DNA from 3 places in the Superficieibacter sp. BNK-5 genome. Region 2 is predicted to be linked to each of the others. Evidence: predicted binding sites of a transcription regulator. Region 2 holds the regulator's gene; each other region holds the start of a gene.
What was found. Region 2 encodes PhoB, which activates phosphate uptake and scavenging genes when phosphate is short. Its sites were predicted from a motif close to CTGTCATAAAACTGNCNNAT; they were not measured.
Positions count from the first base shown of each region.

Region 1: the regulator PhoB is predicted to act here: its motif matches at 9,003-9,022, upstream of uvrB (excinuclease ABC subunit UvrB).
Region 3: the regulator PhoB is predicted to act here: its motif matches at 7,297-7,316, upstream of opgB (phosphatidylglycerol--membrane-oligosaccharide glycerophosphotransferase).

Region 1 covers NZ_CP179893.1:3,021,430-3,031,342, reverse strand. Annotated here, with positions in the region: gene moaC (cyclic pyranopterin monophosphate synthase MoaC) at 1-479, opposite strand, end outside; gene moaD (molybdopterin synthase sulfur carrier subunit) at 1-1, opposite strand, end outside; gene moaB (molybdenum cofactor biosynthesis protein B) at 482-994, opposite strand; gene moaA (GTP 3',8-cyclase MoaA) at 1,015-2,004, opposite strand; molybdenum cofactor riboswitch at 1,992-2,123, opposite strand; gene yvcK (uridine diphosphate-N-acetylglucosamine-binding protein YvcK) at 2,323-3,231, shown strand; gene eptA (phosphoethanolamine transferase EptA) at 3,315-4,955, shown strand; gene pmrA (two-component system response regulator PmrA) at 4,956-5,621, shown strand; gene pmrB (two-component system sensor histidine kinase PmrB) at 5,621-6,697, shown strand; gene uvrB (excinuclease ABC subunit UvrB) at 6,768-8,786, opposite strand; gene ACMGGS_RS14505 (ABC transporter ATP-binding protein) at 9,505-9,913, shown strand, end outside.
Region 2 covers NZ_CP179893.1:2,601,055-2,610,967, reverse strand. Annotated here, with positions in the region: gene phoR (phosphate regulon sensor histidine kinase PhoR) at 1-1,054, opposite strand, end outside; gene phoB (phosphate response regulator transcription factor PhoB) at 1,076-1,765, opposite strand; gene sbcD (exonuclease subunit SbcD) at 1,942-3,144, shown strand; gene sbcC (exonuclease subunit SbcC) at 3,141-6,284, shown strand; gene mak (fructokinase) at 6,529-7,437, opposite strand; gene rdgC (recombination-associated protein RdgC) at 7,562-8,473, shown strand; gene ppnP (pyrimidine/purine nucleoside phosphorylase) at 8,524-8,808, opposite strand; gene ACMGGS_RS12535 (AroM family protein) at 8,883-9,560, opposite strand; gene ACMGGS_RS12530 (YaiA family protein) at 9,816-9,913, opposite strand, start outside.
Region 3 covers NZ_CP179893.1:2,126,786-2,136,698, forward strand. Annotated here, with positions in the region: gene ACMGGS_RS10190 (PTS sugar transporter subunit IIA) at 1-192, shown strand, start outside; gene ACMGGS_RS10195 (PTS sugar transporter subunit IIB) at 208-678, shown strand; gene ACMGGS_RS10200 (PTS mannose/fructose/sorbose/N-acetylgalactosamine transporter subunit IIC) at 695-1,474, shown strand; gene ACMGGS_RS10205 (PTS system mannose/fructose/sorbose family transporter subunit IID) at 1,452-2,294, shown strand; gene ACMGGS_RS10210 (SIS domain-containing protein) at 2,307-3,371, shown strand; gene ACMGGS_RS10215 (SIS domain-containing protein) at 3,388-4,398, shown strand; gene ACMGGS_RS10220 (Rpn family recombination-promoting nuclease/putative transposase) at 4,498-4,869, shown strand; gene opgB (phosphatidylglycerol--membrane-oligosaccharide glycerophosphotransferase) at 4,913-7,204, opposite strand; gene ACMGGS_RS10230 (DUF2501 domain-containing protein) at 7,419-7,883, opposite strand; gene dnaC (DNA replication protein DnaC) at 7,951-8,688, opposite strand; gene dnaT (primosomal protein DnaT) at 8,691-9,230, opposite strand; gene ACMGGS_RS10245 (organic hydroperoxide resistance protein) at 9,458-9,886, opposite strand.

The DNA of each region.
Region 1 (9,913 bases), 420 kb from region 2:
TGTGCTTTCACCGTAAAATCGCCCGATTTGCCGCCGCTTTTCGCCAGCAAACGCACCGGGCCAATGACCATATCTTTCTGCACCGCTTTGCACATATCGTAGATCGTCAGTGCCGCTACCGAGGCGGCGGTCAGCGCTTCCATCTCGACGCCGGTTTTCCCGGTCAGACGGCAGAGGGTTTCAATACGCACGCGGTTATGTTCCGGCTCGGCGTGAAGCTGAACCTCCACTTTGCTGAGCAGCAGTGGATGACACAGCGGGATCAGCTCCCAGGTCCGTTTTGCCGCCTGAATGCCGGCGATACGGGCCGTGGCAAATACGTCACCTTTATGGTGACTGCCTTCGACGATCATCGCCAGCGTTTCCGGCAGCATGGTAACAAAGGCTTCCGCCCGCGCTTCGCGCACCGTCTCGGCTTTGGCGGAGACGTCCACCATATGCGCTTCACCGGCGGCGTTGATATGGGTCAGTTGTGACATGATTATTTCTTCAGATGAGGATGGAAATTACAGGGACGGGTACGGGCATCGAGCTGCGGCGCAATGATGTTGTCCCACGCCGTGCGGCAGGCTTTGGTGGAGCCAGGCATGGCAAAAATCAGCGTATTGTTGGCGATGCCCGCTACCGCGCGCGATTGCAGCGTCGCCGTGCCGATCTCCTCAAAGGAGAGCATGCGGAATACTTCGCCGAAGCCTTCAATTTCACGGTCAAACAGCGGCAGCAGCGCTTCCGGTGCCTGGTCGCCCGCGGTAAAGCCGGTGCCGCCGTTGATCAGCACCACCTGAACGTCTTCACGCGCGATCCAGGCAGACACCTGAGCGCGGATGGCGTAGCGATTTTCTTTAACGATGGCTTTATCCACCACCTGATGACCCGCCTCGTGCGCAGCGTCGCGCAGATAATGGCCGGAGGTATCGTCCTCTTCGCCACGGCGGCTGGAAACGGTAAGAACAGCGATTCGCGTCGGGATAAATTCAGCGCTTACCTGACTCATCGAGATCTCCTTGCTGGCGGTTATCCGCCAATATAAGAAAGGTTCTGAGTAATGCCCGTATTTCCCTGATGCAGGAAATGGGTCTGCTTTTTGTGGGTCAGCGCGGCGGCAATACGCGCTTCCAGCGCCGCCTGCTGCTGGTCGTCCGCCAGCAAATCTCGCAAATCGACGCCGCCCTCGCCAAACAGACACAGATGCAGTTTGCCGGTAGAGGAGACACGCAGGCGGTTGCAGCTGGCGCAGAAATCTTTTTCATACGGCATGATAAGGCCGATTTCGCCTTCGTAGTCGGGATGGCAAAATACCTGCGCCGGACCGTCACTGCGCTGGCGAAGCTGGTGGATCCAGCCGCGTCTGAGCAGTTCGTCGCGCAGCACCATGCCAGAGATATGATGTTTGCGGAACAGCTCGCTGCCCTCACCCGTTTCCATCAGCTCGATAAAACGCAGCTGGATGCGACGAGGTTTGATCCACGCGAGGAAGGTATCAAGCTGGTGATGATTGACGTCGCGCATCAGAACGGTGTTGACCTTAACGCGCGTAAAACCGGCGTCAAAAGCGGCGTCAATGCCGTCCATCACCTGACGAAATTTGTCCTGCCCGGTGATAGCGTGAAACTGACGGGCATCGAGGCTGTCGAGGCTGACGTTGATATTGGTCAGCCCCGCGTCGCGCCAGTTTGCAACATCGCGCGCCATCCGGTAACCGTTGGTGGTCACCGCAATCTGGCGGATGGCCGGGTTTTCACGCACGGTGGCGATAATTTCGCTAAAGTCGCGACGAAGCGTAGGTTCGCCGCCGGTGAGACGCACTTTTTCGGTGCCGAGCGCGGTGAAGGCGCGAGTCACCCGCCGCACTTCATCGACGGATAAAAAACCGTTATTGGTGACGCCGCTGGGCCGGTAGCCGTTGGGCAGACAGTACGTGCAACGAAAATTACACACGTCGGTGATCGACAAACGCAGATAGTAAAACCTGCGGGCGAACGCATCGGTAAGTTGTGAAGCCATGTACACCTTTCCAGTTCGGGAGGCACAGTCATTTCTTCCTGTACCCTGGTGGCTTATGCCACGGCCAAAGCACCGTATCGAAAGACCCAGGTGCAGAGGCTAGAGTGATTATGCCGATAGTAGCGCGTCAAACACGTTTCCGCCACTCGCAAAACGCTATATAATTATGTATATAGCGACACAATCGTGCAATTTCGCTACAGACTACGCGTAAATCACGTTTTTGCATTGATATGCATCATTTTAGCGCCGTTAGCCCATCGTCTTTTAGGGGTAGTTACGCTACTGTTACGCGGAATGATTAAATAAGGGAAAGTTATGCGTAATCGCACGTTTGCGGATCTGGACAGAGTAGTAGCACTGGGCGGCGGGCATGGTCTGGGACGGGTTATGTCTTCACTGTCGTCAGTGGGTTCACGGCTGACCGGGATCGTGACCACTACTGACAACGGCGGCTCAACCGGGCGTATCCGGCGTGCGGAGGGCGGTATCGCCTGGGGCGATATGCGCAACTGCCTCAATCAGCTGATTACTGAACCCAGCGTCGCGTCAGCGATGTTTGAATACCGTTTTGGCGGTAATGGCGAGCTTTCCGGGCATAATCTCGGAAATTTGATGTTAAAGGCGCTGGATCACCTGAGCGTGCGGCCTCTGGAGGCCATTAATTTAATTCGCAATTTGCTGAAGGTGGACGCGTTACTGATCCCGATGTCGGAAGTACCGGTGGATTTGATGGCCGTGGATAGCGAAGGCCATGAAGTCTATGGTGAAGTGAATATCGATCAGCTTAAACAACCGCCAGCGGACCTGCTGCTCTCCCCTAACGTTCCGGCCACCCGTGAAGCCGTACAGGCCATCGCCGAAGCCGATCTTATTCTCATCGGGCCAGGCAGTTTTTACACCAGCCTGATGCCGATCCTGCTGTTGTCTGATATTACCCAGGCGCTGCGACGCGCCCCGGCTCCGATGATCTACATCGGCAATTTAGGCCGTGAAGTCAGCCTCCCGGCGGCTGAGCTTCAGGTTGTTGATAAGCTGGCCCTGATGGAGCGCGCTATCGGCAAACGGGTTATTGATGCGGTGGTGGTGGGACCGGATACCGATATTCGTGGAACAGACGATCGCATCGTGGTTCAGCAGCCGCTGGAAGCCAGCGATATTCCTTACCTTCACGATCGCCATTTGCTGCGCAAGGCGCTGGAACAGGCGGTTCAGGCGCTGGGCTAATCTTCTCATCTTTATTCGTTTCTTAAGGTTGGCTTAAACCTTCTCTGCCACGATGCCGTTCCCTTTCCTGGCGAGATCACATTATGCGGGCGTTTCATCTGCGCAGACCGACCCTCGGTCTGCTGACGTTTCTGGTTCTTTTTGCGCTCTATATCGCACTTTTTTTAAATATCGCCTTCTGGCATCAGGCATTTAACCTGCTGCCGGTGAATTCTCTGCATTCGGCGCTGGTGTTTATCTCTATGCCTGTCGTGGCGTTTGCGGCCATTTATATCCTGCTAACGCTGGCGTCATTTTTACGCCTGCATCGGTTAATCATCACCCTTTTCGTTTTGCTCGGCGCGGCGGTGCAATATTTTATTCTTAACTTCGGTATCGTGATGGATCGCTCAATGATCGATAACATCCTTGATACCACGCCTGCGGAAAGTTTTGCCCTGCTCTCGTCGCGACTGGTGTTATCACTGCTGTTCTCCGGCGTATTAATGGCAGCGCTGGCCTGGTGGGTAAAAATCCGCTATCCCGCGACGCTCGTAAGGGGCGGAGTGCTGCGGGCGGTGAGTCTCACCCTTTCCGTTCTGGCGATCCTGCTGGTGGCGCTCCTGTTCTATAAAGATTACGCCTCTCTGTTTCGCAACAACAAAGAGCTGGTGAAATCGCTTAATCCGTCCAACAGTATCGTTGCCAGCTGGTCCTGGTACATTCATAACCGAATGGACAATTTGCCGCTGGTGCAGATTGGCGAAGATGCGCGGCAGGATCCCCGCATGGTGCAGGGTCCGCGTAAGAACCTGACGATCCTCATCGTCGGCGAAACGTCGCGGGCGGCCAACTTTTCCCTTGGCGGCTACCAGCGCGAGACCAATCCGCGTTTGAAGCAGGATAACGTGATTTACTTCCCGCAAACGACCTCCTGCGGCACCGCAACCGCCGTGTCGGTCCCCTGCATGTTCTCTGACATGCCGCGCCAGCATTACGACGCCCAACTGGCGCACCATCAGGAAGGACTGCTGGACGTCATTCAGCGCGCCGGGATAAAGGTGCTGTGGAATGAAAATGACGGCGGTTGTAAAGGTGCCTGCGAGCGGGTGCCGACGCAGGATATGACGCGTCTGAAACTGCCGGGTCAGTGTATCAATGGCGAATGCTATGATGAGGTATTATTCGAGGGTTTAAGCCATTACATCGATACGCTTCAGGGAGATGGCGTGATTGTTCTGCACACCATAGGCAGCCACGGCCCCACCTACTACAACCGCTATCCGCCCCAGTTCCGTAAATTTACCCCGACCTGCGATACCAATGAGATACAGACCTGTAGTAAGGCGCAACTGGCCAATACTTACGATAATACCGTTCTGTATGTGGACTATATCGTCGATAAAGCGATCAAGCTGCTACAAAGCAAGCAGGACAGGTTTACCACCAGTCTGGTGTATCTGTCGGATCACGGTGAATCACTGGGGGAAGACGGGGTCTATTTGCATGGACTGCCGTGGTCAATTGCCCCGCAGATGCAAACGCATATTCCGATGCTGATGTGGCTCTCAGAGGATTATCAGAAACGTTATCACGTAAGCCAGCAGTGTCTGCAAAAAAGGGCTGACACTCAGGCGTACTCACAGGATAATCTTTTCTCCACTATGCTTGGGATGGTGGGCGTCACCACGCAGGTCTATCAGGGAAAAGATGATATTTTATTGTCGTGCAAAGGAGCTAACTAAGTGAAAATATTAGTTATTGAGGATGATGCTTTACTGCAGCAGGGACTGATCCTGGCCATGCAAAACGAGGGATATGTCTGCGATGGCGTGGCGACCGCCCGCGATGCGAAGAGTTGTCTGGCCAGCGCCCATTACAGTCTGGTGGTGCTGGATTTAGGTCTGCCCGATGAGGATGGGTTGCATCTGCTGGCCCATCTGCGACGCGATAAATTCACCCAGCCGGTGCTGATCCTCACCGCGCGCGATACCGTCGGCGATCGCATCGCCGGGCTGGATACCGGCGCGGATGACTATTTAATCAAACCTTTCGCCCTGGATGAGCTGAATGCGCGCATTCGCGCGCTGCTGCGCCGCCATCATAATCAGGGAGACAGCGAACTGACGATCGACAATCTGACGCTCAACGTCACGCGCCGTCAGGTCTGGCTGGAAGGACAGTTGCTGGAGCTTACGCCGAAAGAGTACGCGCTGCTCTCAAGACTGATGCTAAAAGCGGGTAGCCCGGTGCATCGTGAAATTCTCTATAACGATATTTATAGCTGGGAAAACGAACCCTCGACCAATACGCTGGAGGTGCATATCCATAATTTACGCGAAAAGATCGGCAAAACGCGTATTCGCACGGTGCGCGGCTTCGGCTATATGATGCCGAATCAGGATAAATAATGGCACTCTTTCGCAGACGAAAAACGACGATGCGCAGCCAGCTGCTGCTGACCATCGGCGCAATTCTGGTGGTGTGCCAGGTTTATAGCGTTTTCTGGCTCTGGCATGAAAGCCAGGAGCAGATTCAACTGCTGGTACAGAGCGCAGTCCAGAATCATGACAACAGTAAACACATTGCGCACGAAGTACGCGAAGCTATCGCCAGCCTGCTGGTGCCCAGTCTGCTGATTATCGGCCTGGCGCTGGTCATCTGCTTTCACGCGGTGAAAAAGATCACCCGCCCGCTGGCAGAGTTGCAACGCGAGTTAAGCGAACGCACGCCCGACAACCTTCAGCCCATCGCCATTAACGCGACGGTCAGCGAAGTGGAAGCGGTGACCTCCGCCATCAATCAACTGGTCTCGCGACTTACCGTGACGCTCGAGCGCGAGCGGCTGTTTACCGCCGATGTCGCCCACGAGTTGCGCACGCCGCTGGCCGGTCTGCGTTTGCACCTTGAGCTGATTGGTCGTGCCGGAACTGCGAATGTCGAGCCGCTGCTGCAGCGCCTGGATCAGATGACCACCAGCATTGCCCAGCTTTTGCAACTGGCGCGCGTGGGGCAATCTTTTTCTGCCGGGAGCTATCAGCAGGTTAATCTCTATCACGATGTGGTTCTGCCGCTTCAGGGGGAGCTTGAAACTATGCTGTCGCAGCGTCAGCAATATCTGACATTGCCGGTGGAAAGCCAGGTCGCCGTATTGGGCGACGCCACGCTGTTACGCGTGGTGCTCAGAAATCTGGTGGAAAATGCCTATCGTTATAGTCCTGTCGGCTCTGTTATCGTCGTCCATATTGAGCCTGGAAACGGGCCGACGCTGGTGGTTGAAGATGAAGGTCCGGGGATTGATGAATCGAAAGGCGGCGAGCTGAGCAAGGCGTTTGTGCGTATGGACAGCCGGTATGGCGGTATTGGCCTCGGGTTGAGCATCGTCACGCGTATTGCCCAGTTGCACGACGCGCAGTTTTTTTTGCACAATCGCCAGTCGCAGACGGGCGCGCGGGCCTGGGTGAAATTCAGACCGCTACGGGGGTAATACGTTTAGCCCCGGAACCCCATAATGCCGGATGGCGGCTTCGCCTTATCCGGCCTACGAGCCTACGAGCCTACGAGGCGGCAATAAACAGGTCGCGCAACTGGTGCAATTGGTCGCGAACCTGCGCCGCTTCCTCGAACTCCAGATCCCGGGCGTGCTGCATCATCTTCGCTTCCAGTTCGTGAATTTTCTGCTGCAATGCCTTCGGCGTCAGCGGCAACGCTGCATCCTCTTCCACCGGATGACGCGCTTTACCACGGCCTTTGGCTTTGGTCTTCGCGATGTTTTCACCCAGCGCCAGAATATCGACCACTTTCTTGTTCAGGCCCTGCGGCACGATGCCGTGCTCTTCGTTGTACTGCTGCTGTTTCTCGCGACGACGCTCGGTTTCGCTAATGGCTTTTTCCATCGACGGGGTGATTTTATCGCCGTAGAGGATGGCTTTACCGTTGATATTACGCGCCGCACGCCCGATAGTCTGGATCAGCGAGCGCTCAGAGCGCAGGAAACCTTCTTTGTCGGCATCCAGAATGGCGACCAACGACACTTCCGGCATATCCAACCCTTCGCGCAGCAGGTTGATCCCGACCAGCACATCGAACTTGCCGAGGCGCAGATCGCGGATAATTTCCATACGCTCGACGGTGTCGATGTCTGAGTGAAGATAACGCACCCGCTCGCCGTGCTCGTCGAGGTATTCGGTTAAATCTTCTGCCATTCGTTTGGTCAGGGTGGTGACCAGCACGCGCTCGTTGATCACCACGCGCTTGCGAATTTCTGAGAGTAAATCATCGACCTGCGTCGCCACCGGACGCACTTCAATAATCGGGTCCAGCAGGCCGGTAGGACGCACCACCTGATCGACAATTTCATCGCCGGATTTTTCCAGCTCGTACTTGCCGGGCGTCGCCGAAACGTAGATGGTTTGTGGGGCCAGCGCCTCAAACTCTTCAAACTTCATCGGACGGTTATCCAGCGCGGAAGGCAGGCGGAACCCGTACTCGACCAGCGTCTCTTTACGCGCCCGGTCGCCGCGATACATCCCGCCAATTTGCGGGATGGTAACGTGTGATTCGTCCACCACCAGCAGACCGTCCGCGGGCAGATAGTCAAACAGCGTCGGCGGCGCTTCGCCCGGCCCACGGCCAGAAAGGTAGCGCGAGTAGTTTTCGATACCTGAGCAGTAGCCCAGCTCGTTCATCATTTCGAGATCGAACTGCGTGCGCTGGGTGATTCGCTGTTCTTCTAACAGTTTATTATTCGCCATTAGCGTCTTGCGTCGGTCAGATAACTCAACTTTGATGTCTTCCATCGCCTGCACAATACGCTCGCGTGGCGTTACGTAGTGCGTTTTGGGATAGACGGTAAAACGCTGGATCGTCGATTCAATATGCCCGGTTAGCGGATCAAACAGCGACAGACGTTCCACTTCTTCGTCGAACAGTTCGACGCGCAACGCCACGTCATCCGATTCCGCCGGGAAGATGTCAATCACCTCACCACGCACGCGGAACGTCCCGCGCTGGAAGGCCTGGTCGTTACGGGCGTACTGCAATTCCGCCAGACGACGCAAAATATCGCGCTGATTGATAATCATGCCGATGGTGAGGTGCAGCATCATTTTCAGATACAGGTCGGGATCGCCAAGGCCGTAAATCGCCGACACGGAAGCCACCACCACTACATCACGACGTTCCAGCAATGCTTTAGTTGCCGACAGACGCATTTGCTCAATATGCTCGTTGACCGACGCGTCTTTCTCAATAAATGTATCGGAACTGGGAACGTAGGCTTCCGGCTGATAATAGTCGTAGTAGGAGACGAAATACTCCACGGCATTGTCCGGAAAGAACTCCTTCATTTCGCCATACAGCTGCGCGGCCAGCGTTTTATTCGGTGCCAGCACCATGGTCGGACGCTGAAGATCGGCGATAACATTGGCAACGGTAAACGTCTTCCCTGACCCCGTTACGCCAAGAAGCGTCTGATGGGCCAGGCCATCTTCAAGCCCTTCTTTCAGACGACGAATCGCCTCCGGCTGATCGCCAGATGGACGGAATGCGGAATTCAGTTTGAACGGTTTACTCATTAATGGCTACCTGAAAGGAATAAGCGGGCAGGAGCATAATTTTACCTGTCGCTGGCGATTTTGCCAACAATTTATACTGGATAAAAAAACAGTAAGCGTAAAATCTTGCCTCATTGCCCTGGAAACATCAGCAAAAGCGTAGCGTCAGACAGGGAAAATACCAGCTGAAATGGGTTATCCCCAAAAAAACTCATTTTTTAACTTTGTCAAGCAATGTCATGACGGTTTGATGGCAGCAGATGACACTTTTCTTGCACTAGTTGATTTTATTTAACTCGTTGAATATAAAAAACATATCATAAAAGACGCGTTTGCCGTCAATTCATCCGCAGGCCGCGTATTCTCTCGTTTACCACGTCTTTTCTAACTCTAATGCACAAGGTTATCCACAGGAATAGTGGATAACTCGCGCCAGCCCTTAGCCACCGCTCTCTGGCAAAAACCGAAGCCGCTGATGAAACGCGATCATAAAAAATATTTCCCACTATTTTTTGTCTTTTATCAGCTTAAGGACGCTGAGAGTTTCTGGACTGTTGCACCACTACACTCTGCCCCTGGCACCGACAAAGTGCATGCCTCTGACCAAATGCTCATTATTTTCCTCCGGATCCTCAGCGCTATCCGAAATAAGTGCCTTTTTTAAGCCGCAGACCGTCTCTGGCAAGCCTTTTGCAATACCTGATGGTCGAAACGCACGAACTGAATTGAGGAGCTACCGATGTTGAGTCTGCGCGCTGTAAATCAATTTTATGGAAGCCAGCACACGCTGTGGAATATCACGCTTGAACTCCAGCCGGGAAAATGCACCAGCGTCATCGGGCTGCCGGGCATGGGCAAGACCACGCTCATTAACTGCATAACCGGCATCGTGCCGATTGAGAGCGGCAGTATTTATTGGCATGGCCATGACGCCCCGCCTTGCGATTTGCTACCGCTCTCTGCGCCAAACCGGATCGCACTGGGAATTGGCTATGTGTCGCAGGAGAGACGAATTTTTTCGCAACTGACGGTGGAGGAGAATTTGCATATCGCCCACGCCGCCAGCGGGGATGGCGCGGTAAACAGTGGGATCTACGATCTGTTCCCGGAGCTTTGTGCTCTGCGTCAGGTGAAAGCGGCAACGCTGT
Region 2 (9,913 bases):
ACAGCGCGCCATGCGGATCGCGCTGCCAGTTGACCGAAATGGTGGTTCCGGCAGGCGTATGATTCACCGCGTTGTACACCAGATTAGAGATAGCGCTACGCAATTGTTCTTCATTGCCCAGCACTTTCAACGAATCATCCACGGTAAAGCGTAGCGTATGGCGATCGTGGCTGAGGGTTTGCGCCTCGCGCTCGATCACACGCAGCATCATCGGCACATCAATCTTTTCATTGAGGGCCAGCGCAGGTGCCGCTTCGATTCTCGAGAGGGTTAATAATTGTTTCACCAGTGATTCCATGCGCTGCGTCTGCTCGCGCATGGTATGCAGCGCTTTATCACGCGGTGCTCCCTCCAGCGTTTGCTCCTGCATCATCTCCAGATAACCCTGTAATACGGTCAACGGCGTGCGCAGCTCATGACTGACGTTGGCAAAGAAATTGCGTCTTGCGCCTTCAAGCTGGTGCATTTGCGTGGTATCGCGCGCCACCATCAGCCGCTGGTTTTCACTGTATGGCATCACGCGAAATTCAAGATGACGGCCATTATTGAGGACCAGATTTAATGGCCGACTAAAATCGCGATGCTTCAGATAGAGCGTAAATTCGGGATAACGCAGCAGGTTAAGAATATTTTGTCCGTTATCGTCCGGCCAGCGCAGCCCCAGTACCTGTTGCGCCAGGCCGTTACACCAGAAAATCGTGCCTTCTTCGGTCGTCAGCACTACCGCATCCGGCAGCGATTCTGCGCCGCTGCGAAAACGCTTGATCAGGTTGCCCAGCTCACGCCGACGCTTTTTATTGCGTAGCTGCATCTGATGCAGCCCGTAAAGCAGAGGTTCCCAGCTACCGCGCCCCGGCGGCGGCGTCATGCTGCGATCGACCCACAGCCACCAGGAAAGACGCAGCAAATTCAGGAAATGCCAGACCAGAAGCCCGGTCACCGCCGCCAGCAAAAACCACGGCAGATAGCCGAAAAATGCCCCCAGTATCAGCGCAGGCAGACAACAGATAATCAGTTCAAAAACCAGCGTTTTCCATGACAGACGTTCCAGCACGCGTCACACTCCTGTCAGATATCAGAAACGGGTCGAAAAACGATAACCCGTGCCGCGAACGGTTTGAACCATGCGATCGTGCCCGCTCTGCTCCAGCGCTTTGCGCAAGCGGCGGATATGGACATCCACCGTTCTGTCTTCAACATACACGTTTGTTCCCCAGACATGATTCAACAGTTGTTCACGGCTGTAAACACGTTCGGGATGGGTCATAAAGAAATGCAGGAGCTTAAATTCAGTCGGCCCCATGTCGAGCGGGCTTTCACCCGTCATAACCCGGTGCGAGGAGGGATCGAGACTCAATCCCTGCATTTCAATGACCTCGTCAACGGCCATCGGGGAAATACGGCGCATCACCGCTTTGATACGCGCCACCAGCTCTTTTGGCGAGAACGGCTTGGTGATGTAATCATCCGCCCCGGTTTCCAGTCCGCGAACGCGATCTTCTTCTTCACCGCGTGCGGTGAGCATCACCACCGGGATTTCGCGCGTCAGTGCTTCACGCTTGATATGTTTAATAAACTGAATGCCGGAACCACCGGGAAGCATCCAGTCCAGCAGGATCAGGTCTGGCCAGGGTTCATTGAGCTGATTTACCGCGCTGTCATAATCTTCCGCTTCTACAGGCTGAAAGCCATTTTGCTCGAGAACAAAGCAAACCATCTCACGAATTGGAGCTTCATCTTCTACGACCAGAATACGTCTCGCCATTTTTTACCCTGTTTATCATCATTATGGATAGCGACGTCATTATGCGTCAGATTTATGACAGATTTATGAAAAAGATGACCATGTGACGATTGCGTAAACGCGATGTGACAGTCGGCTTCGCCCCACCTGCTTCAGGGGGTATAATCCGCTATACGCTTTTTTGCCACGGAACCGACATGCGCATCATTCATACCTCAGACTGGCATCTCGGCCAGAATTTCTACAGTAAAAGCCGTGCCGCTGAGCATAGCGCTTTTCTTGACTGGCTGCTGGAGACCGCTCAAACGCAGCAGGTTGATGTCATTATTGTGGCAGGCGATATTTTTGATACCGGGTCGCCGCCGAGCTATGCCCGCGAGTTATATTATCGCTTCGTGGTCGATTTACAGCAGACCGGCTGTCATCTGGTGGTGCTGGCGGGAAACCATGATTCGGTGGCCACGCTTAACGAATCCCGCGACATTCTGGCGTTTCTCAAAACGACCGTCATTGCCAGCGCAGGCGATAAACCGCACCTTCTGTTAAAGCGCGACGGCACGCCGGGCGCGGTGTTTTGCCCGGTGCCGTTTTTGCGTCCGCGCGACATGGTGATTAGCCAGGCAGGTCAATCCGGCAGCCAGAAGCAGCAACGTCTGCTGACGGCCATCACAGATTATTATCAGCAGCAGTATCAGGACGCCTGCGAGCTGCGGGGTGAGCAGCCATTACCGATTATCGCCAGCGGACACCTGACGACCGTCGGAGCCAGCAAAAGCGATGCCGTGCGCGACATTTATATCGGCACGCTGGACGCCTTCCCGGCGCAAAATTTTCCGCCCGTCGATTACCTCGCGTTGGGCCACATCCACCGCGCGCAAAAAATTAACGGCAGCGAGCACATTCGCTACTGCGGTTCGCCCATTTCACTGAGCTTTGATGAGACGGGAAAAAATAAAAGCGTCAACCTGGTCACCTTTGCGGAGGGCAAACTCGCTGAAGTGACACCGCTTGAGGTTCCCGTCATGCAGCCGCTGGCTGTGATCAAAGGCGATTTTGCCAGTATCAGCGAGCAGCTTATACAGTGGCGTGATGCGCCCGCGACGCCGAAGGTCTGGCTGGATATCGAAATCACCAGCGGGGAATACCTGCATGATATTCAGCGACGTATTCAGGCCCTGACCGAGGGTTTACCGGTTGAGGTGCTTTTAGTCAGACGCAGCCGCGAGCACCGCCAGCGTATTCTGGAAGGTGAATTGCGCGAAACGCTCAGCGAATTGAGTGTTGAAGACGTGTTTGAGCGCCGACTGACGCAGGAAGATCTCGATGAGGCACAGCAAAAGCGGCTGTTTACCCTTTTCGGTCAAACGCTGGAAACCCTGTCCGGGGAGGATGAAGCATGAAAATTGTCAGTCTGCGCCTGAAAAACCTGAACTCACTGAAAGGCGAGTGGAAAATTGACTTCGCTGCAGAACCGTTTGCCAGCAACGGCCTGTTCGCCATCACCGGCGCGACGGGGGCAGGTAAAACGACGCTGCTGGATGCGATCTGCCTGGCGCTGTATCACCAGACGCCGCGCCTTAGCACGCTGTCGCAATCGCAAAATGATCTTATGACCCGCGACACCGCCGACTGTCTGGCCGAGGTCGAATTTGAGGTTAAAGGCGAAGCCTATCGCGCTTTCTGGAGCCAGAACCGCGCGCGCAATCAGCCAGATGGTAATTTGCAGGCTCCGAGGGTAGAGCTGGCGCGTTGTGCCGATGGCAAAATCCTTGCCGATAAAGTGAAAGATAAGCTGGAACTGACCGCCACATTGACCGGGCTGGATTACGAGCGTTTTACCCGCTCAATGCTGCTTTCTCAGGGTCAGTTCGCGGCCTTTTTGAATGCCAAACCCGGCGAGCGTGCGGAGTTGCTGGAAGAACTGACCGGCACCGAGATTTACGGTCACATCTCAGCGATGGTATTTGAAAAGCATAAAACTACCCGTACCGCACTGGAAACGCTGCAGGCGCAGGCCACCGGCGTGGCCCTGCTCAGCGCGGAACAGCAGCAGACGCTGGAGCAAGGTTTGCAGGCGCTTACTGACGAGGAACGTCAGCAGTCAGGCCTGCAAATGCAGACGCAACATCATCTTAACTGGTTGACTCGCCAGCATGAACTGGATGAGGAGCATCAGCGTTCACAAACGGCCCTCGCCGCAGCGCAACAGGCGCTGGCTCAGGCGCAACCGCAACTGACCGCATTAACGCTGGCCCAGCCCGCAGAACAATTGCGTCCTCTGTGGAGCCGCTGCCAAGAGCAGACCAGCGCCGCGGAGCAAACGCAGCGGCAGACGCAGGAAGTGAATGCTCGCTTACAGAGCGCATTAACCCGGCGCGCTCAACTGCGGGCCAGCGCGGAACATCAGCAGGCGTCGCTGCAAACGACGCATAAACATCTGACTGACTGGCTTCAGGAGCACGATCGCTGGCGTTTGTGGAGCAGCGAACTGACAGGCTGGCGGCACGCCTTTACCCAGCAAACGCGCGACAATGCTCAGCTACGACAACACCAGCAGCAATTAGCCGGCCATCAGCGTGAACTGGCTGCGCTGCCCGCCGTGACGCTCAGCCTTACGCCGCCAGAAGTCAGCGAGGCGCAGGCGCGTCATACACAACAGCGCCCGCTGCGCCAGCGACTAAACGCATTACATATGCGTCTGTCCGCTGTCCATCAGAACCTGCAAAAGCTACACGGCACCGTTCAGGCATCCCGGACGGAATACGCCGCGTTAAATGAAAAAATTGTCAATCTGCGCCAGCGTTATAAAGAAAAAAATCAGCAGCTTGTGGATGTGCAGACCCTTTGCCAGCTTGAAGCGCGCATTAAGGATCTGGAGAGCCAACGCGCGCTGCTGCAATCCGGCCACCCTTGCCCGCTCTGCGGCTCCACGACCCATCCTGCCGTCGAGCAGTATCGCACGCTCGAACCCAGTGTGAATCAGGCCCGCCGTGATGCGCTGGAAAAAGAGGTCAGATCGCTGGCCGATGAAGGTGGCAAACTTCGCGGCCAGACAGATGCGCTGCAACGCCAGCAGCAACGCGACGAAAGCGAGATCCAGACGCTCACTCAGGAGGAGCAAGCACTTACCCAGGAATGGCAGACGCTTAGCGCCACGCTGCAAATAGCCCTGCAACCGCAGGACGACATCACGCCGTGGCAGCAGGAGCAGGATCGCTATGAAGAGCAGCTCCATCAGTTGAGTCAGCGTCAACGTCTGGAGATTCAGATTGCTGAGCTGAGCCAGCAAATCGCCGGGTTCGCCCAACACATCACTGCCCAGCGGACGACGCTGGAAACGGCGCTGCAAGCGCTGTCGCTGAGCTGGCCTGCTGAAGGCGATGAATCCGCCTGGCTGGCGGCGCGGGAAGAAGAAGCCCGGACGTGGCAAACCCGCCAGACGGAATTGACCTCCCTTCAGGAGGCGCTGGCGCAGCTTATTCCGCTACTGGAAACGTTGCCGCAAACCGGGGCAACGCTTGCTTCAGGGCCAGAGTCGCTGGAGGACTGGCGCAGCACGCATGACGACTGCGTGAAGCTGGAGAGCCAGTGGCAAACCCTGCAGCAACAGGAAACGCTGGAAAAATCGCGTTTACACCAGGCGCAGGCGCAATTTGATGCCGCGCTTAGCGCCAGCCAGTTCGCCGATCGCCAGGCATTTCTGGCCGCGCTACTGGATGAACCAGCCCGTCACCAGCTGGAGTCCCTGAAACAAACGCTGGAAAGCCAGCTTCAGCAGTGTCAGACGCTGGCGGTACAGGCGCAAAACCAGCGACAGGCGCATCAGCAGCACATGCCCGAAGAACTCTCGCCGGAGCAGAATGGGGAGCAAATCCGGCTCACCCTGGAGCAGTTGAATCAGCGGCTTCGCGACATCGGCTTACGGCAAGGCGAGATCCGCCAGCAGTTAAAACAGGATGCGGATAACCGCCAGCACCAGCAGACGCTGATGCAGCATATTGAGCAAGCCGCGCGAGAACTCGCCGACTGGAGCCTGCTTAACGGTCTGATTGGTTCCCGTGACGGCGATAAATTCCGTAAATTCGCTCAGGGCCTGACGCTCGACAATCTCGTCTGGCTGGCGAATAAACAGCTTAACCGTCTGCACGGCCGGTATTTGCTCAAACGGAAGGTTAGCGATGCGCTGGAACTGGAGGTGGTTGATACCTGGCAGGCAGATGCGGTACGCGACACGCGTACTCTGTCCGGCGGTGAAAGCTTCCTCGTCAGCCTCGCGCTGGCGCTGGCGCTCTCTGACCTGGTAAGTCATAAAACGCGCATTGATTCCCTCTTCCTCGACGAAGGGTTCGGCACCCTGGACAGCGAAACGCTGGATGCCGCGCTGGACGCGCTGGATGCGCTGAACGCCACCGGCAAAACCATTGGGGTCATCAGTCACGTCGAGGCGATGAAGGAGCGCATCCCGGTGCAGATTAAGGTGAAAAAAGTGAACGGGTTGGGGTATAGCAAGCTCGACAGAGTATTCGCCGTCGGGGAATGACGATGCGTCATTCGCGCGGGTGGGCAAGCGAAACAGAGTAAAACAGGGTTGGGGTACGGCGCTGGCACGGCGGCGTTATATGCCCGGCGGCGCTGCGCTTGCGCGGGCCTACGGTCGGGGTATGGCGCTGGCCCGGGCCTACGATGAATGCAAACGGTTGATATTGTTGCCTTTGTAGGCCGGGTAAGCGCAGCGCCACCCGGCATAACAGGGTACAGAGCAAAACCGTTCTCACCACCTGTCATTAACGCTGCGGCCACAGCCAGGCGGCACCACGTACGCCGCTGGAATCGCCGTGCACTGCTTTGCGGATCGGCGTTTCACACTCGCCGCCAAATACCCAGTTTTTAATAAGCTGCGGCACCGTTTTATACAACCTGTCGACATTACTCATCCCGCCGCCCAGCACAATCACGTCCGGATCGAGAATATTAATCACGTGACTCAGCGATTTTGCCAGCCGCACTTCATACCGACTGAGCGCCAGCTCCGCCAGCGGATCCTGCTCATCCACCAGGCGCATGATTGCATCACCTTTTAAGGAGCGACCGCTTAACCGCTGATAATCGGTTGCAAAACCGCTGCCGGAAATAAAGGTTTCAATACAGCCCTGCTTACCGCAATAACAGGGCACTTCGGCACGATAGCGCAGTTCGTCCTCATCCATCCACGGCAGAGGATTATGCCCCCACTCGCCTGCGGTACCATTGCCACCGCTATACGCCTGCCCGTTCAACGCAATGCCTGCCCCGCAACCGGTGCCGATAATCACCGCAAAAACCGTTTCTGCCCCGGCAGCGGCCCCGTCCACGGCTTCAGAAGCAGCCAGACAGTTGGCATCGTTGGCGATTCTTACCTCGCGTTTCAGCCGCGCGTTCAGATCCTTATCAAAAGGCTGACCGTTCAGCCACGTCGAGTTGGCATTTTTCACCACTCCACTGAAAGGTGAAATCGATCCCGGAATACCGACACCGACCGTGCCCTCCATGCCGGTCGTTTTTTCTGCCATCGCCACCAGCGTGGCGATGGTCTCAATCGTCTGCGCATAGTCATTGGCAGGGGTCGGCAGACGGTGGCGGAAGAGTTGCTGCCCGTCATCACCCAACGCAATAACTTCAGTTTTGGTGCCGCCTAAATCAATCCCGATTCGCATACTTTCCTCCTCAATTGTTCACAATATCAAAGCGTAAAACCGTCAGCCCGGATTAACAATGCAAGCAAAGCGACAATTCGTTATCATGCCGGCTGGATTTAACGACAACGCCGTGGAAATTATCATGCTGTGGTTCAAAAATTTAATGGTTTACCGTCTTAGCCGCGACATCTCCTTACGCGTCGAGGAGATGGAAAAGCAGTTAGCCGAGCTGTCGTTTACCCCCTGCGGGAGTCAGGATATGGCGAAAACCGGCTGGGTGCCGCCGATGGGTTCACAGAGCGACGCATTTACCCATGAAGTTAACGGGCAGATTATTATCTGCGCGCGTAAAGAAGAGAAGATCCTTCCTTCCCCGGTGATCAAGCAGGCGCTGGAAGCTAAAATCTCGAAGCTCGAAGCCGATCAGGGCCGTAAACTGAAGAAAACCGAAAAAGATTCCCTGAAGGATGAAGTGCTGCACTCGCTTTTGCCGCGGGCTTTCAGCCGTTTTAACCAGACAATGATGTGGATCGACACCGTAAACGATCTGATTATGGTGGACTGCGCGAGCGCCAAAAAAGCGGAAGATACCCTGGCGCTGCTGCGTAAGAGTCTTGGCTCGCTACCGGTCGTCCCGCTGGCGCTGGAAAACCCAATTGAGCTGACGCTGACCGAATGGGTCCGCTCCGGCACCGTCGCGCAGGGTTTTCAACTGCTGGATGAAGCTGAACTGAAAGCGATGCTGGAAGATGGCGGCGTGATCCGGGCAAAAAAACAGGATCTGGTCAGCGATGAGATTGCCGTGCATATAGAAGCAGGTAAAGTGGTAACGAAATTGGCACTGGACTGGCAGCAACGCATTCAGTTTATGATCTGCGAGGACGGTTCACTCAAACGCCTGAAATTTGCGGATGAACTGCGCGATCAGAACGATGATATCGAACGCGAAAACGTGGCCCAGCGCTTTGATGCCGACTTTACGCTGATGACCGGCGAGCTGGCTGCCCTGATCAAAAACCTGGTAGAAGGGTTGGGCGGCGAAGCTCAGCGTTAATGACGCAGTGGGATGACAGCCTCATCCCACCGTTGACGAGAAAGGCGATGTTACAGATAGCGGCAAAGGTAAGAGGTAGGCTCCGCCACCTGCAAATGAAATTCACTGTGGCCCGGCACGTTGAACACCTGGCCGGCGGCATACACTTTCCACTCGGTTTCATTCGGTAGCAACACATTCAACGCGCCGCTCACTACCGTCATCTCTTCCGGCGCAGCGGTACTAAACGTATATTCACCCTCGGCCATCACACCGACGCTGGCCCGGCCAGTGCTGCTGCTGGTAAAGCCAATAGATTTCACTTTTCCTGAAAAGTATTCGTTACTTTGAAGCATAGCTGACCCTTATAAGCAATTGATGATTAACCAATATAGGGGGCAAACTCCCTCGCTGTCACGCAAAATTAACATCATACCAGCAGCTCGGAGGCCAGCCGGGTGATCAGGACATTGGAAAGTAAAACCGGCACATCCAGCGCTTTTTGCAGCAGATCGCGATGATGTTGATAAAAGCCCAGGCAATCAAGCATTAATACGTCCGCGCCACGCCCAATCAGTTCTAGTCCTGCCGCAATCAGCTCGTCATCGGAGGAATAGAGCGGATGCGCCAGCGAATAAAGCGGCGGATTTTCCAGCACCTGCCATTTAATTTTCTGGGCGGGGATCAGTTCCTCCATCGGCACAATGACGCCAACCTGATGACCGTCCACAATTGAGGCAACCAGCGGCGGGATGATCCGCAAGGGTTCGAGAAGGATAGCGTTGTGCGCCTTCATGCCGATAATTTGAGCGGTACTCATCAGGATGATGACATCATACCCCTGCGTATCCAGCACCTCGATGACCGCCTGGAGATCGCGCTCAACTTTCGAGCGTGAAACGGCAGCAGGTTGCAGATCGCTAAGCATGGTCAGGAGCGCTTCTTCTCCCGGCTCAACGGCGTAATCTTCCATAACATCTTCACGCGACATTTTGCCCAACAGGCTGATATGGGTGATTTGGTCTTCCCTGATATGTTCGGTCAGGAGCGGCAATACTTCACGAATGGGAACTACACCAATCGTTAACATCGCCAAAGTCGCACTCATGTCTGTCACCTTATTCACTACCGTTACTACGAAACTTATACAGCCCTGCTGCACCCAGGATGCGAGGAGTAAACGCTCACCAGACGAAGCCGCAGATGAGCGTTTAAAGTACATATAAATTCCTGAATGCTTCCGGAATGTACCAGTAAAGCTTGATACTAATCGTTTGGTAACATTTTCAACAGGTGAAAAATGTGATTCATACCAGGTTAATCATGCTTTAGGAATATATTCAGGTACGGGCACTCGCCTGATTCAACTCTTATCGGGATCTTCATAGCGCCGCTTGGCGTCCAGCGCTTCCTGCTCAGTATTATGCTCGCTTATCAAGGAATCCGGCTCCGGATGATCCG
Region 3 (9,913 bases), 470 kb from region 2:
CACTTTATTCATCGTCCTGGTTTTCACCTGCTGGCGGGGCTGAATTTGCCGCTGGTGATTGAATTATTAATTTCAGCGGAAGAGAAAGATACCCTTAAATATATTAACGAGGCGTTAATAAACTCAAAAGAGAGTATTCAGTATTGCAATCAAACTATTCAGGATGCAATGCATATTGATAAAGAATTCTGACACTGAGGGACGATTATGATTACTTTTTTACGCGTAGATCATCGACTGTTACATGGGCAGGTGGCGTTCTCCTGGACCCAGTATGTCGGGGCGGATTGTATCCTCATCGCCAATGACGATGTGCCCAATGATGAACTAAGAAAGACCACCATTAAGCTGGCGAAGCCGCCGTCGGTAAAGCTGGTGATTAAAAATATTCACGACTCTATCGAAGCCATAAAAAGCGGTGTGACGGATAAATACCAGCTCTTTATTGTGGTGGAATCGGTTGATGATGCCTGGCGAATTCTCCGCGAGGTGCCAGAGATAAAAAGTATTAACCTCGGCGGTATTAAAGCCAAAGAGGGCAGTAAAAATATCTCCAAAGCGATTAATTTGCTGCCGGATGAAATCGAAAAGTTGCAGGCGTTGGTACAGTCGGGCGTCGAAGTGGAAATTCGTCTGGTGCCAAACGACCGCAAGCAATTATTTACCGAGTGCGTTTAATTATTGAGGACACATTATGGTTGAGGCACTTTTACTTGGGCTGGTGGCGTTTATCGCCCAGTCCGAATACGCGATGGGGACCTCGTTGTTGTCGCGTCCCATCGTTACCGGCCTGCTGACCGGGCTGGTGCTGGGCGATGTGCAGACCGGCATCATTATGGGCGCGACGCTGGAACTGGCGTTTATTGGCTCATTTTCGGTGGGGGCTTCGATCCCGCCTGATGTGGTGACCGGCGGCATTCTGGGCGTGGCGTTTGCCATTACCTCCGGCGCAGGGACGGAAACGGCCTTGCTGCTGGGCTTGCCGATTGCCACCCTGACGCTGGTGTTGAAAAACGTCTATTTGGGGCTGTTTATTCCGATGCTGAGCCAGAAGGCGGATGGCTATGCGGAACAGGCAAACACACGCGGCATTGAAAGAATGCACCTGATCGCCGGTTTCGGCCTGTCGCTGATGCTGGCGACGGTGGTCACCGTGTCCTTCCTCGTCGGCAGCAGCGCGGTGAAAGGGCTGCTGGATGCGATCCCGGAATTCATTAAGCACGGCCTGAGCGTGGCGACCGGCATTATTCCGGCCCTGGGCTTCGCAATGCTGGCACGGCTGCTGATCAATAAAAAAGTCGCGCCTTACTTTTTCCTCGGTTTTGTGTTGATGGCCTATCTCAAAATCCCGGTGACGGGCATCGCCATTCTCGGTGCCATCGTGGCGGTCATTATGGTGAATGTCGCCGCCGTTAACTCACCTCGTCCCACTACCGCACAAGGAGTTCCGGATGACAACGAAGATGATTTCTGAAGACACCGCGCAGACGCCAGAAAGCGTCATTACTGCCCGGGATTTACGTCGCGTGTTCTGGCGCTCTTTTCAGATGGAGTTCTCCTGGAATTACGAGCGGCAGATGAATCTGGCGTTTGTGTATGCCCTGATGCCGGTGCTGAAAAAGCTGTATCCACGTAAAGAGGATCTGGTGGTGGCGCTGAAACGTCATCTGGTGTTTTTCAATACCACGCCGCATATCGTGACGCTGATCCTCGGCATTACCACCGCGATGGAGGAGAAGAACAGCCAGAACAACAATATGGATGCCAACGCCGTTGATAACGTTAAAGCGTCGCTGATGGGGCCGCTGGCCGGGCTGGGCGACTCTTTCTTCTGGGGCACGCTGCGTCTGATTGCCACCGGCATCGGTACCAGCCTGGCGCTGAAAGGCAATATTCTTGGCCCGATCCTTTTTCTGCTGGTGTTCAACGTGCCGCATCTGCTGGTGCGCTGGCTGTTTACCCGCTGGGGATATGTGCTGGGAACCGGCGTTCTGCAACGTATCCAGCAGAGCGGCATGATGGAAAGCCTGACCTACGGCGCGTCGATTATCGGCCTGATGGTGGTGGGGGCAATGACCGCCTCCATGATCGACATCACCATTCCCATTACCTTCGGTGCCGGTGAGGCAAAGACTGAGGTGCAGGGGATCATCAATGACATTATGCCCTGCCTGCTGCCGCTGGTGAGTTTTGGCATTGTTTACTGGCTGCTCGGGCGCAAAGTCAAACCGCTGACCATTATCGGTGGGATGGCGCTGGTCGGCATTTCAGGTTCATGGATTGGCTTATTTTAACCGGAGAAAATAATGAAACCCACAATGATGACCTATATCCGCGAGGAGCCTGCTGCGCTGACGCAGATCCTGCGCGACCATGCACAGAAGCTCCAGGCCGTTAAGACGGTTGCGCAGACGCGCGCGATCAACCGCATCCTGATCCTGGCGACCGGATCGTCGCTGAATGCGGCGCTATGTGCACGTTACTTCTTTGAACAGCAGTTTGACATGCTGGTAGAAATCAAAGAACCGTATAACTTTACCCACTATGAGCGCATTGATCCGCATACCGACATGGTGATTGCGGTATCGCAAAGTGGTAAAAGCGCCTCGACGCTTGAGGCCGTGCGCAAGATCCGCGCCGCCTCGCTGCCGGTACTGGCCCTGACCTCCGATCCGCAAAGCCCGATAGCGCGGGAGTGCGATCAGATTATCGACATTAATACCGGCATTGAGACCGTCGGCTTCGTTACCCGTGGCTTCAGCGCGACGGTGCTCAACCTGCTGCTTATTGCGCTGACGATTGCCCGGACGCAGGGTAAAGCGACGGCGCAAGCGTGTGCCGACTGGCTCGCCGCACTGGAACGTCTGATTGATGCGTTGCCTGCGGCGATCGAACAGACGCAGGCGTTTATTCAACGGCATCAGGAGACGCTACGCACAGGCTCGCGGTTCGTCGCGGTCGGCTACGGGGCGCTTGTTGGGGTGGCGAAGGAGTGTGAAACCAAGTTTACCGAAACCGTGCGAGTTCCCTCCAGCGGGTTTGAGCTTGAGGCGTATATGCACGGGCCGTATCTGGAGGCGAATCGCGAGCATGTGATGTTTTTTATCAGCGATCGTCACGATCCGCGCAGCGAGGCGCTGCGGACATATATGGCCCCGGCGGTGAAAAAGGCGTTCTCTTTGACGCTGGAAGGAGACCAGGATGACGATAATACGCTGGCGCTGAATTGTCCGCTCGATCATCACCTGGCACCGCTGTTATTAATTGTCCCGATACAAATTCTGGCCTGCCACATTGCGGCATTAAAAGGGATCGATTTATCCGTCCGGATATTCGACGACTTTGACCGGGTATTAAAAAGCAAAATCTGAATAGTCAGGAGATAATATGTTAGGGTTTAATCAGGACGAGTACCTGACCAGTGCTCGTGAGATCGTTGCTGCGCGCAAACAGGCGGAGCAGGCGGCTGAAGATATTCATCAGGCCGGATTCAGTAATGTATTCTTTGCCTCCGTAGGCGGTTCGCTGGCCCCGATGATGGCGATTAATGAATTTGCCAAAGAAGTCACCACGCTGCCGGTATATGTAGAGCAGGCGGCGGAATTAATCAGCAAGGGCAGTAAAAAGCTCAATAAAGATTCGGTAGTTATTACCCTGTCGAAATCCGGCGATACTAAAGAATCGGTAGCGATTGCTGAGTGGTGTAAAGCGCAGGGTATTCGCGTAGTCGCTATTACCAAAAATGCCGGGTCGCCGCTCGCGCGTGCCGCTACCTGGCATATTCCGATGCGCCATAAAAATGGCGTGGAATATGAATATATGCTGCTTTACTGGGTATTCTTCCGCCTTGTGGCGCTTAATGGTGAATTTGATGACTATGACCGTTTCGCGCAACAGCTGGAATTACTACCGGAGAATTTACTACAGGCGAAACGTGAATTCGATCCGCGCGCCGCGGAAATTGCCCGCCAGTATCATAACAGCGATTATATGATGTGGATTGGCGGCGCAGAGATGTGGGGGGAAGTCTATCTCTTCTCAATGTGTATTCTGGAGGAGATGCAGTGGAAACGAACCAAGTCTGTCTCTTCCGCTGAATTTTTCCACGGCACGCTGGAGCTGCTGGAAAAAGACGTGCCGCTGTTCCTGGTGAAAGGCGAGGGCAAATGCCGGGCGCTGGACGATCGCGTGGAGCGTTTCGCGCAGAAGATCACCGGGCATCTGGTGGTCATCGACCCACGTGATTACCCGCTGAACGGGATTGATGACGCCTTCCGCTGGATCCTTGCGCCCTGCGTGGCCTCAACGTTGCTGGTCGATCGTCTGGCGGCGCACTTTGAACATAATACCGGGCACGATTTGAATATTCGTCGTTATTACCGGCAGTTCGATTATTAACCGAGATTGCCCGGCGTTTTCCGCGCCGGGCAACTTTTTTCCGAGGAGGCTCGTAAATATCTTTACCCGAAATGGACGTGAGGGTGAGTACAAAAACATATCCGCCAGCGCGATCTTGCCGGATTACTCGAGCAACTGGTCACGCTATTATTGCCGGGATATACTACGCACAGGCAACTAGTAACCTTGTTTAACTATATCGGTCAGTACGGCAGCACCCTGGATGCTGGCACCTTTTTCCGCCAGCTGGCGCGCCGTTTACCGCAACATGAGGAAACGTTGATGACCATTGCTGAACAGCTGGAGCAGAAGGGCCGCGAGGAAGGACGCGAGGAAGGCCATAAAGAAGGCCGCCGCGCGGAAGCGCTGAGGATCGCCCGTAATCTTCTGTGTGATGGCGTAGGCCAGGAAAGTGTGCTGCGCGCCACGGGCTTAAGCACCAGCGATTTACAACACCTTTTGCCGCAGTAAGTAAACGCCCGGCAGGTAGTTCCCGCCGGGCGGCAAAGTCAGATTATCCTTCCGATTTAACCACTTTGATATCCACCATCCCAATCCCCAGTTGACGTGGAGAATGGCCGAGAATATTGCCCTCGTTAGTGGACTGCGGTTCTGGCGGGACAATCACCAGCGTTTTGCTGCGCGACGGATTGTCAAAATGCAGCGTGGTGGTAGAGACCTCATTACTTAAAGTCAGTATCTGCTCTTGATTGCCCACGCGTACCGGAATGGGACGATTAGCGTTGGGTCCCCAGGCCTTCGCGGTGATCACCAGATCGAATTTCTCCGGCAACGGCGCTTTGTACTCAATCTTCACCTCTTTGCCGAGCTGTGCGTTGGACCAGCGTCCCCAGGACTCCGGACGCGAGATGCCGCTGAACTGCTGCACCTCCTCCGGTGCGCCTGCCACGTTAAAGACAAAGCTGTCGGCTTTATAACGGATATCGTTATCGACGATTTTGAGCAGATCGACGTTGTGCTTGTAGCGATCGGTATCGATCACCGTGTCTTTGAAAGCCGTTTTTCCTTGCCACTGGGCTTTATCAACGTGCTGTACCTTTTGCTCTCCCCCCAACTGGCCCTGCGAAACGCACCAGTCGGTTGAGAGTGCCAGCTCAGGTGCCCATAGCTGCGCCATTTTATAGCAGCGATCGACCCAGACGAAGTTGTCACGCGGGGCAAAGTCCGCCAGCTGGAAGCGCAATGGTGCAGAGTATTCACTCTCCGGTAGCGGCTCGACGCGTTTATCCGAAATACGCAGTAACAGCGGTAGACGGAAATGCGTACCCGAGAAGGCGATAGTCTTTTTCTCGCTGTCGAGGGTAAATTCTTTCATCTCTTTGGGGAATTTCCATAGCCGCACGATATCGGGCTTCCAGCCCATCACTTTCTCTTTCATATTCAGGAAGACTTCGGAAAGCGACTCCCCGGACAGGCTACTGCGCCCGAGACCGATAAAATTATCGCCACCCATAATATCCAGCACCGTTGCGCCGTTATCCATGGTATTGCGTTTTACGCCCGAGACATCCTGCTGGGGCTTATCGCCGCGCAGGATAAAAAACAGATCGTTACGATCCTGTTTATTCAGGTACTTCCAGGCGGTGTTATTCATTGCCAGATGATCGGACGAAACGACAATCACCGTGTTTTTGAACCACGGCGACGCTTTAATTTTTTCGATGAGTGCGGCGATGTGTTCCTGGCTACAGCTTACGGCGCTGAACGACTGGTTCGGTTTACCGTCGTACTGGTAGCTTTTACGCTTACAGGTGCGGGAAATAAAGCCGTCAGGGTGATGGGTATCGACGGTGAGGGCAAACAGCGAGAAACGCTTACCGCTGCGGGAAAGCTCCTCGAATTTCTTCCAGGTTTCATCCAGCACGGTGTCATCGTAAAAGCCCCAGTCGTTGCGGTAGCTCGGATCGGCAACGGTGGTTTTGAGTTCTTCTGCGCCGTAAAGGTGATCGAAGCCGTGGGATTTCAAAAACACATCTTTTCCGGCAAAGCGCAGGTTGGCCCCCTGCATGAAATAGTTTTCATAGCCGGAGTTTTTCAGGATGTCGCCGAGGCAGATATTCTGCGGGAAGAAGCTGGACACCGAAGCCGATGCATTGCCTTCAAACGGGGCAAACAAAGGAATACCGCACTGGGAGGCGACCATACCGGCAATCGTGTAGTCGGTGCCGGGCAGTTGCGCAGTATGGCTAAAGTCGATGCTTTCTTTTTTTATGGCGCCGAGTTCAGGAGCCAGATCGGGAAAAGCCTCTTCATCAAAATAGGTGCGTTCCAGACTCTCGCCGTAAATATAAACCAGGTTCAGCTTCGGATTGGCAATGCTTTTCGCCGGTTCTTTGTACCAGTCGGCAAAATCCGGATCGCCGTCGCGGGATTGCGATTTTACCAGTTCGGTGATCTGATGAAACGCGGGACTGGCGTCAACCGAAGCCAGCGCCAGCACCAGTGCGAGCAAACTGTATCCCAGATGATGCGGATGATGACGGCGGCGGCGTAATACCCAGCCGAGCGCGAAAAACACGCCGACCAGCGCCAGTATCAGGCCAACACCCGGCAAAATATATTTGCTGATGCCTGCGCCGGTGAGGCTATTGGTCAGGGTATAGAGGACCGCATCGTTAATGCCGTCGCCGGTAAAGTAATCGCTGGCGTAAAGCGTGATATTTAATACGACAAACACGCCCAGTACCGCCAGCGTGACGGCAAACCACCAGGTATTACGGCCAGCTTTCCAGGCGTAAATCACCACGGAGGCCAGGAACAGAGCAATAGAAATGAGTTCTGACAACGAGGTATCCTCAACAGCGCCAGGCCCACCTGGCTTAACATCGTTTTTAAGCGCCTACAATGTAATGGTGTTGCCGCATTGCTGCAATTATGGCGTCATAAAAATGTGCTGTGGTTCGGAATTCGCCTGAAAGGGGCGTTTTACGATGGTTATCGCATTATTGTGCGGCAGGAGGAAATAGCCGCGCAGTTGCTGGCGCGGCCACAGAGGAAAATCAGGAAAGGAAGTTAACGCCCTGTTTTAATACTAAATCGCAGGCTTTGGTTTTCACCTTCTGAGCCAGCGGCGTATCACCGAGATTGCTCAGGTTAAGCTGCTCGCCATTTTTGGTGTTCAGCAGACCCTGAATACCTTCCAGATAGTTGGTATCTTCTTTCTGTTCCTGCTGATTTAAGCCTAATTTATCCAGCACCTGATTTTTGATGTTTTCGGTGCTGGTTACCGAGGCCAGTTTCTGTTTGGCGCAGTATTGCAGGATCCCCGCGGCGTTATTCATTGTGTCAGCGCTTAATGCCTGATTACCACCGTTAAGCAGACTTCCCAGCGAAGAGAGCTGGTTACCATTCTGGCTGTTTAACTGGCTGGCCGCACTGGAGAGTGAATCCTGCCAACTGGCGGCATGGGAGAAGCACGCGGCGCTGAGGAGTGCGCCGCAAAGCAGAGATTTTGCAGATTTCATAGTCATACTCACGTTGAAACAGGGCCGATTTCTTCTGAGTATACCTCGCCTGCGGGCAAGAATTATCTCAATACTCTTTGCCTGTCACGCGGCTGCGGTAGCTGTCCCAGTTGAAGATCACCCACAGGCTGTTGCCAAGACGCATTCGGTCCATAACGCGTTCGCCGAGCAGTTTGTTCATCTCTTCAATGTTACTATTAGTTAGCATCCCGGTCGGGCGTTTGGAAGAGGAACGGCGATCGACGATCTGATTAATGATCACTTTTTCATAGCGCGATTCGTTCTGCATACCAATCTCATCGATCACCAGCAGATCGACACGACTCAGATCGGTGAGCAGTTGTTCTTCGCTCGTTTCCCGATTACCGAATGAGTCTTTCATCGCCGACATGATATCGGCTACCGTAATGATCAGTACCGATTTGCCGCGCAGCAGCAACTCGTTACAGATCGCCGCTGCAAGATGATTTTTACCGGTGCCGGGCTTGCCGGAAAAGATGAAGCTGGCGATATTACCGTCAAACTCTTCAACATACTGCCGCGCCTTGGCCAGCGCGTTCATTTGCCCTTCGTTTTCCACGCGGTAATTTTCAAAAGAGCAGTTTTGATGCAGAGGACGAATGCCGGAACGGTTAAAGGTTCGCTGCATTTTCATCGCCCGATTTTCACGTTCTATGGCGGCGGAGCGGATGTCCCCCTGCTCCTTTTGCCAGGCCAGCAGTTCTTCACCCGTTTTGAATGCGGGTTTAACGTGCGATGGCATCACTTTCTGCAAACGTTTCATTAATTCGCCGACGTTTTTCATGTTCAACCTCTGAAGCCGGGGGGGATATGATCGTCTGGTTCACTCAGGCTATTGATATCACGTTTTACCGTCCCGCCACTACTGGCCCGGCTTATTTGCACGCTACGCGCCAGTTTTTGCTGCCACTGGACATGATGGAAGACTCTGCCTTCGGCCTGCCAGTAAGCGATAAACGAGGCCAGTTCTTCTGCCGTGACGGGCTGAGACAGGGCGATGCCCCATAAGGCCGCAAGGCGCTGGAAATCTGCATCCGGTTGCCAGTCGGAATACATGGCGAATTTACCCATCGGCACGGCCACCGGTGCGGCGGCCGGCTCTTCATACAAACGCTCGTCCAGCGTAACATCGCTGCCCGGGCGCGCCAGTTTAGCCTCCAGTGCCAACAATTGCGCCAGACGGGCAGGGGAGAGCGCGTAAAACGCCGGGGCGTTATTGGCAAATACCGCGACCGCCTGCCCCTCTGCCTTTGCCAGCACGCTGGCATAATTCTGCATAAAGGCGTCGATACCGACAACATCAGGCGTCAAGATTCTGGAAGACATACGCTATCTCAATACATAAAAGGGGCGACTGGGGTAATAATGGCACATAGTAACACAGTGCATCGGATGGCTGGCAGGCGGCGAAGGGATTAAAAAAGCGTACTGGTATCCCGGCTCAATAAGGGGAAATGCCGGGATTGGGTTCCCGGTGGGAGGCCCAACCCGGTGGTCGCCCCGATGACTACGGAGCGTTTAATAACCGCCTGCTTCAATGGCAACTTTCAGGCTTATGCGACGATATTCAGCGTCACGTCGATGTTGCCACGGGTCGCATTAGAGTACGGGCAGACAATGTGCGCCGCATCGACCAGTTTTTTCGCTTCAGCCTGATCCATCCCCGGCAGATGAATATTGAGCGTCGCTTCAATGCCAAAGCCGGTCGGCAGCGGACCGATACCCACCTCACCTTCTACAAAAGCATCTTTCGGGATGGCGATCTTATCGCGACCGGCAACAAACTTCATGGCACCCAGGAAGCAGGCAGAGTAACCCGCCGCAAACAGCTGCTCTGGATTGGTTGCTTCAGCACCGGCACCGCCCATCTCTTTCGGTACCCCCAGTTTGACGTCCAGAAAACCGTCTGAAGAGGTGGCACGGCCGTCACGGCCCCCGGTTGCTTTGGCTTTGGCGGTATAAATCACTTTTTCTAAAGACATGGCAGGTTCCTCATTGTTGTTCACTAT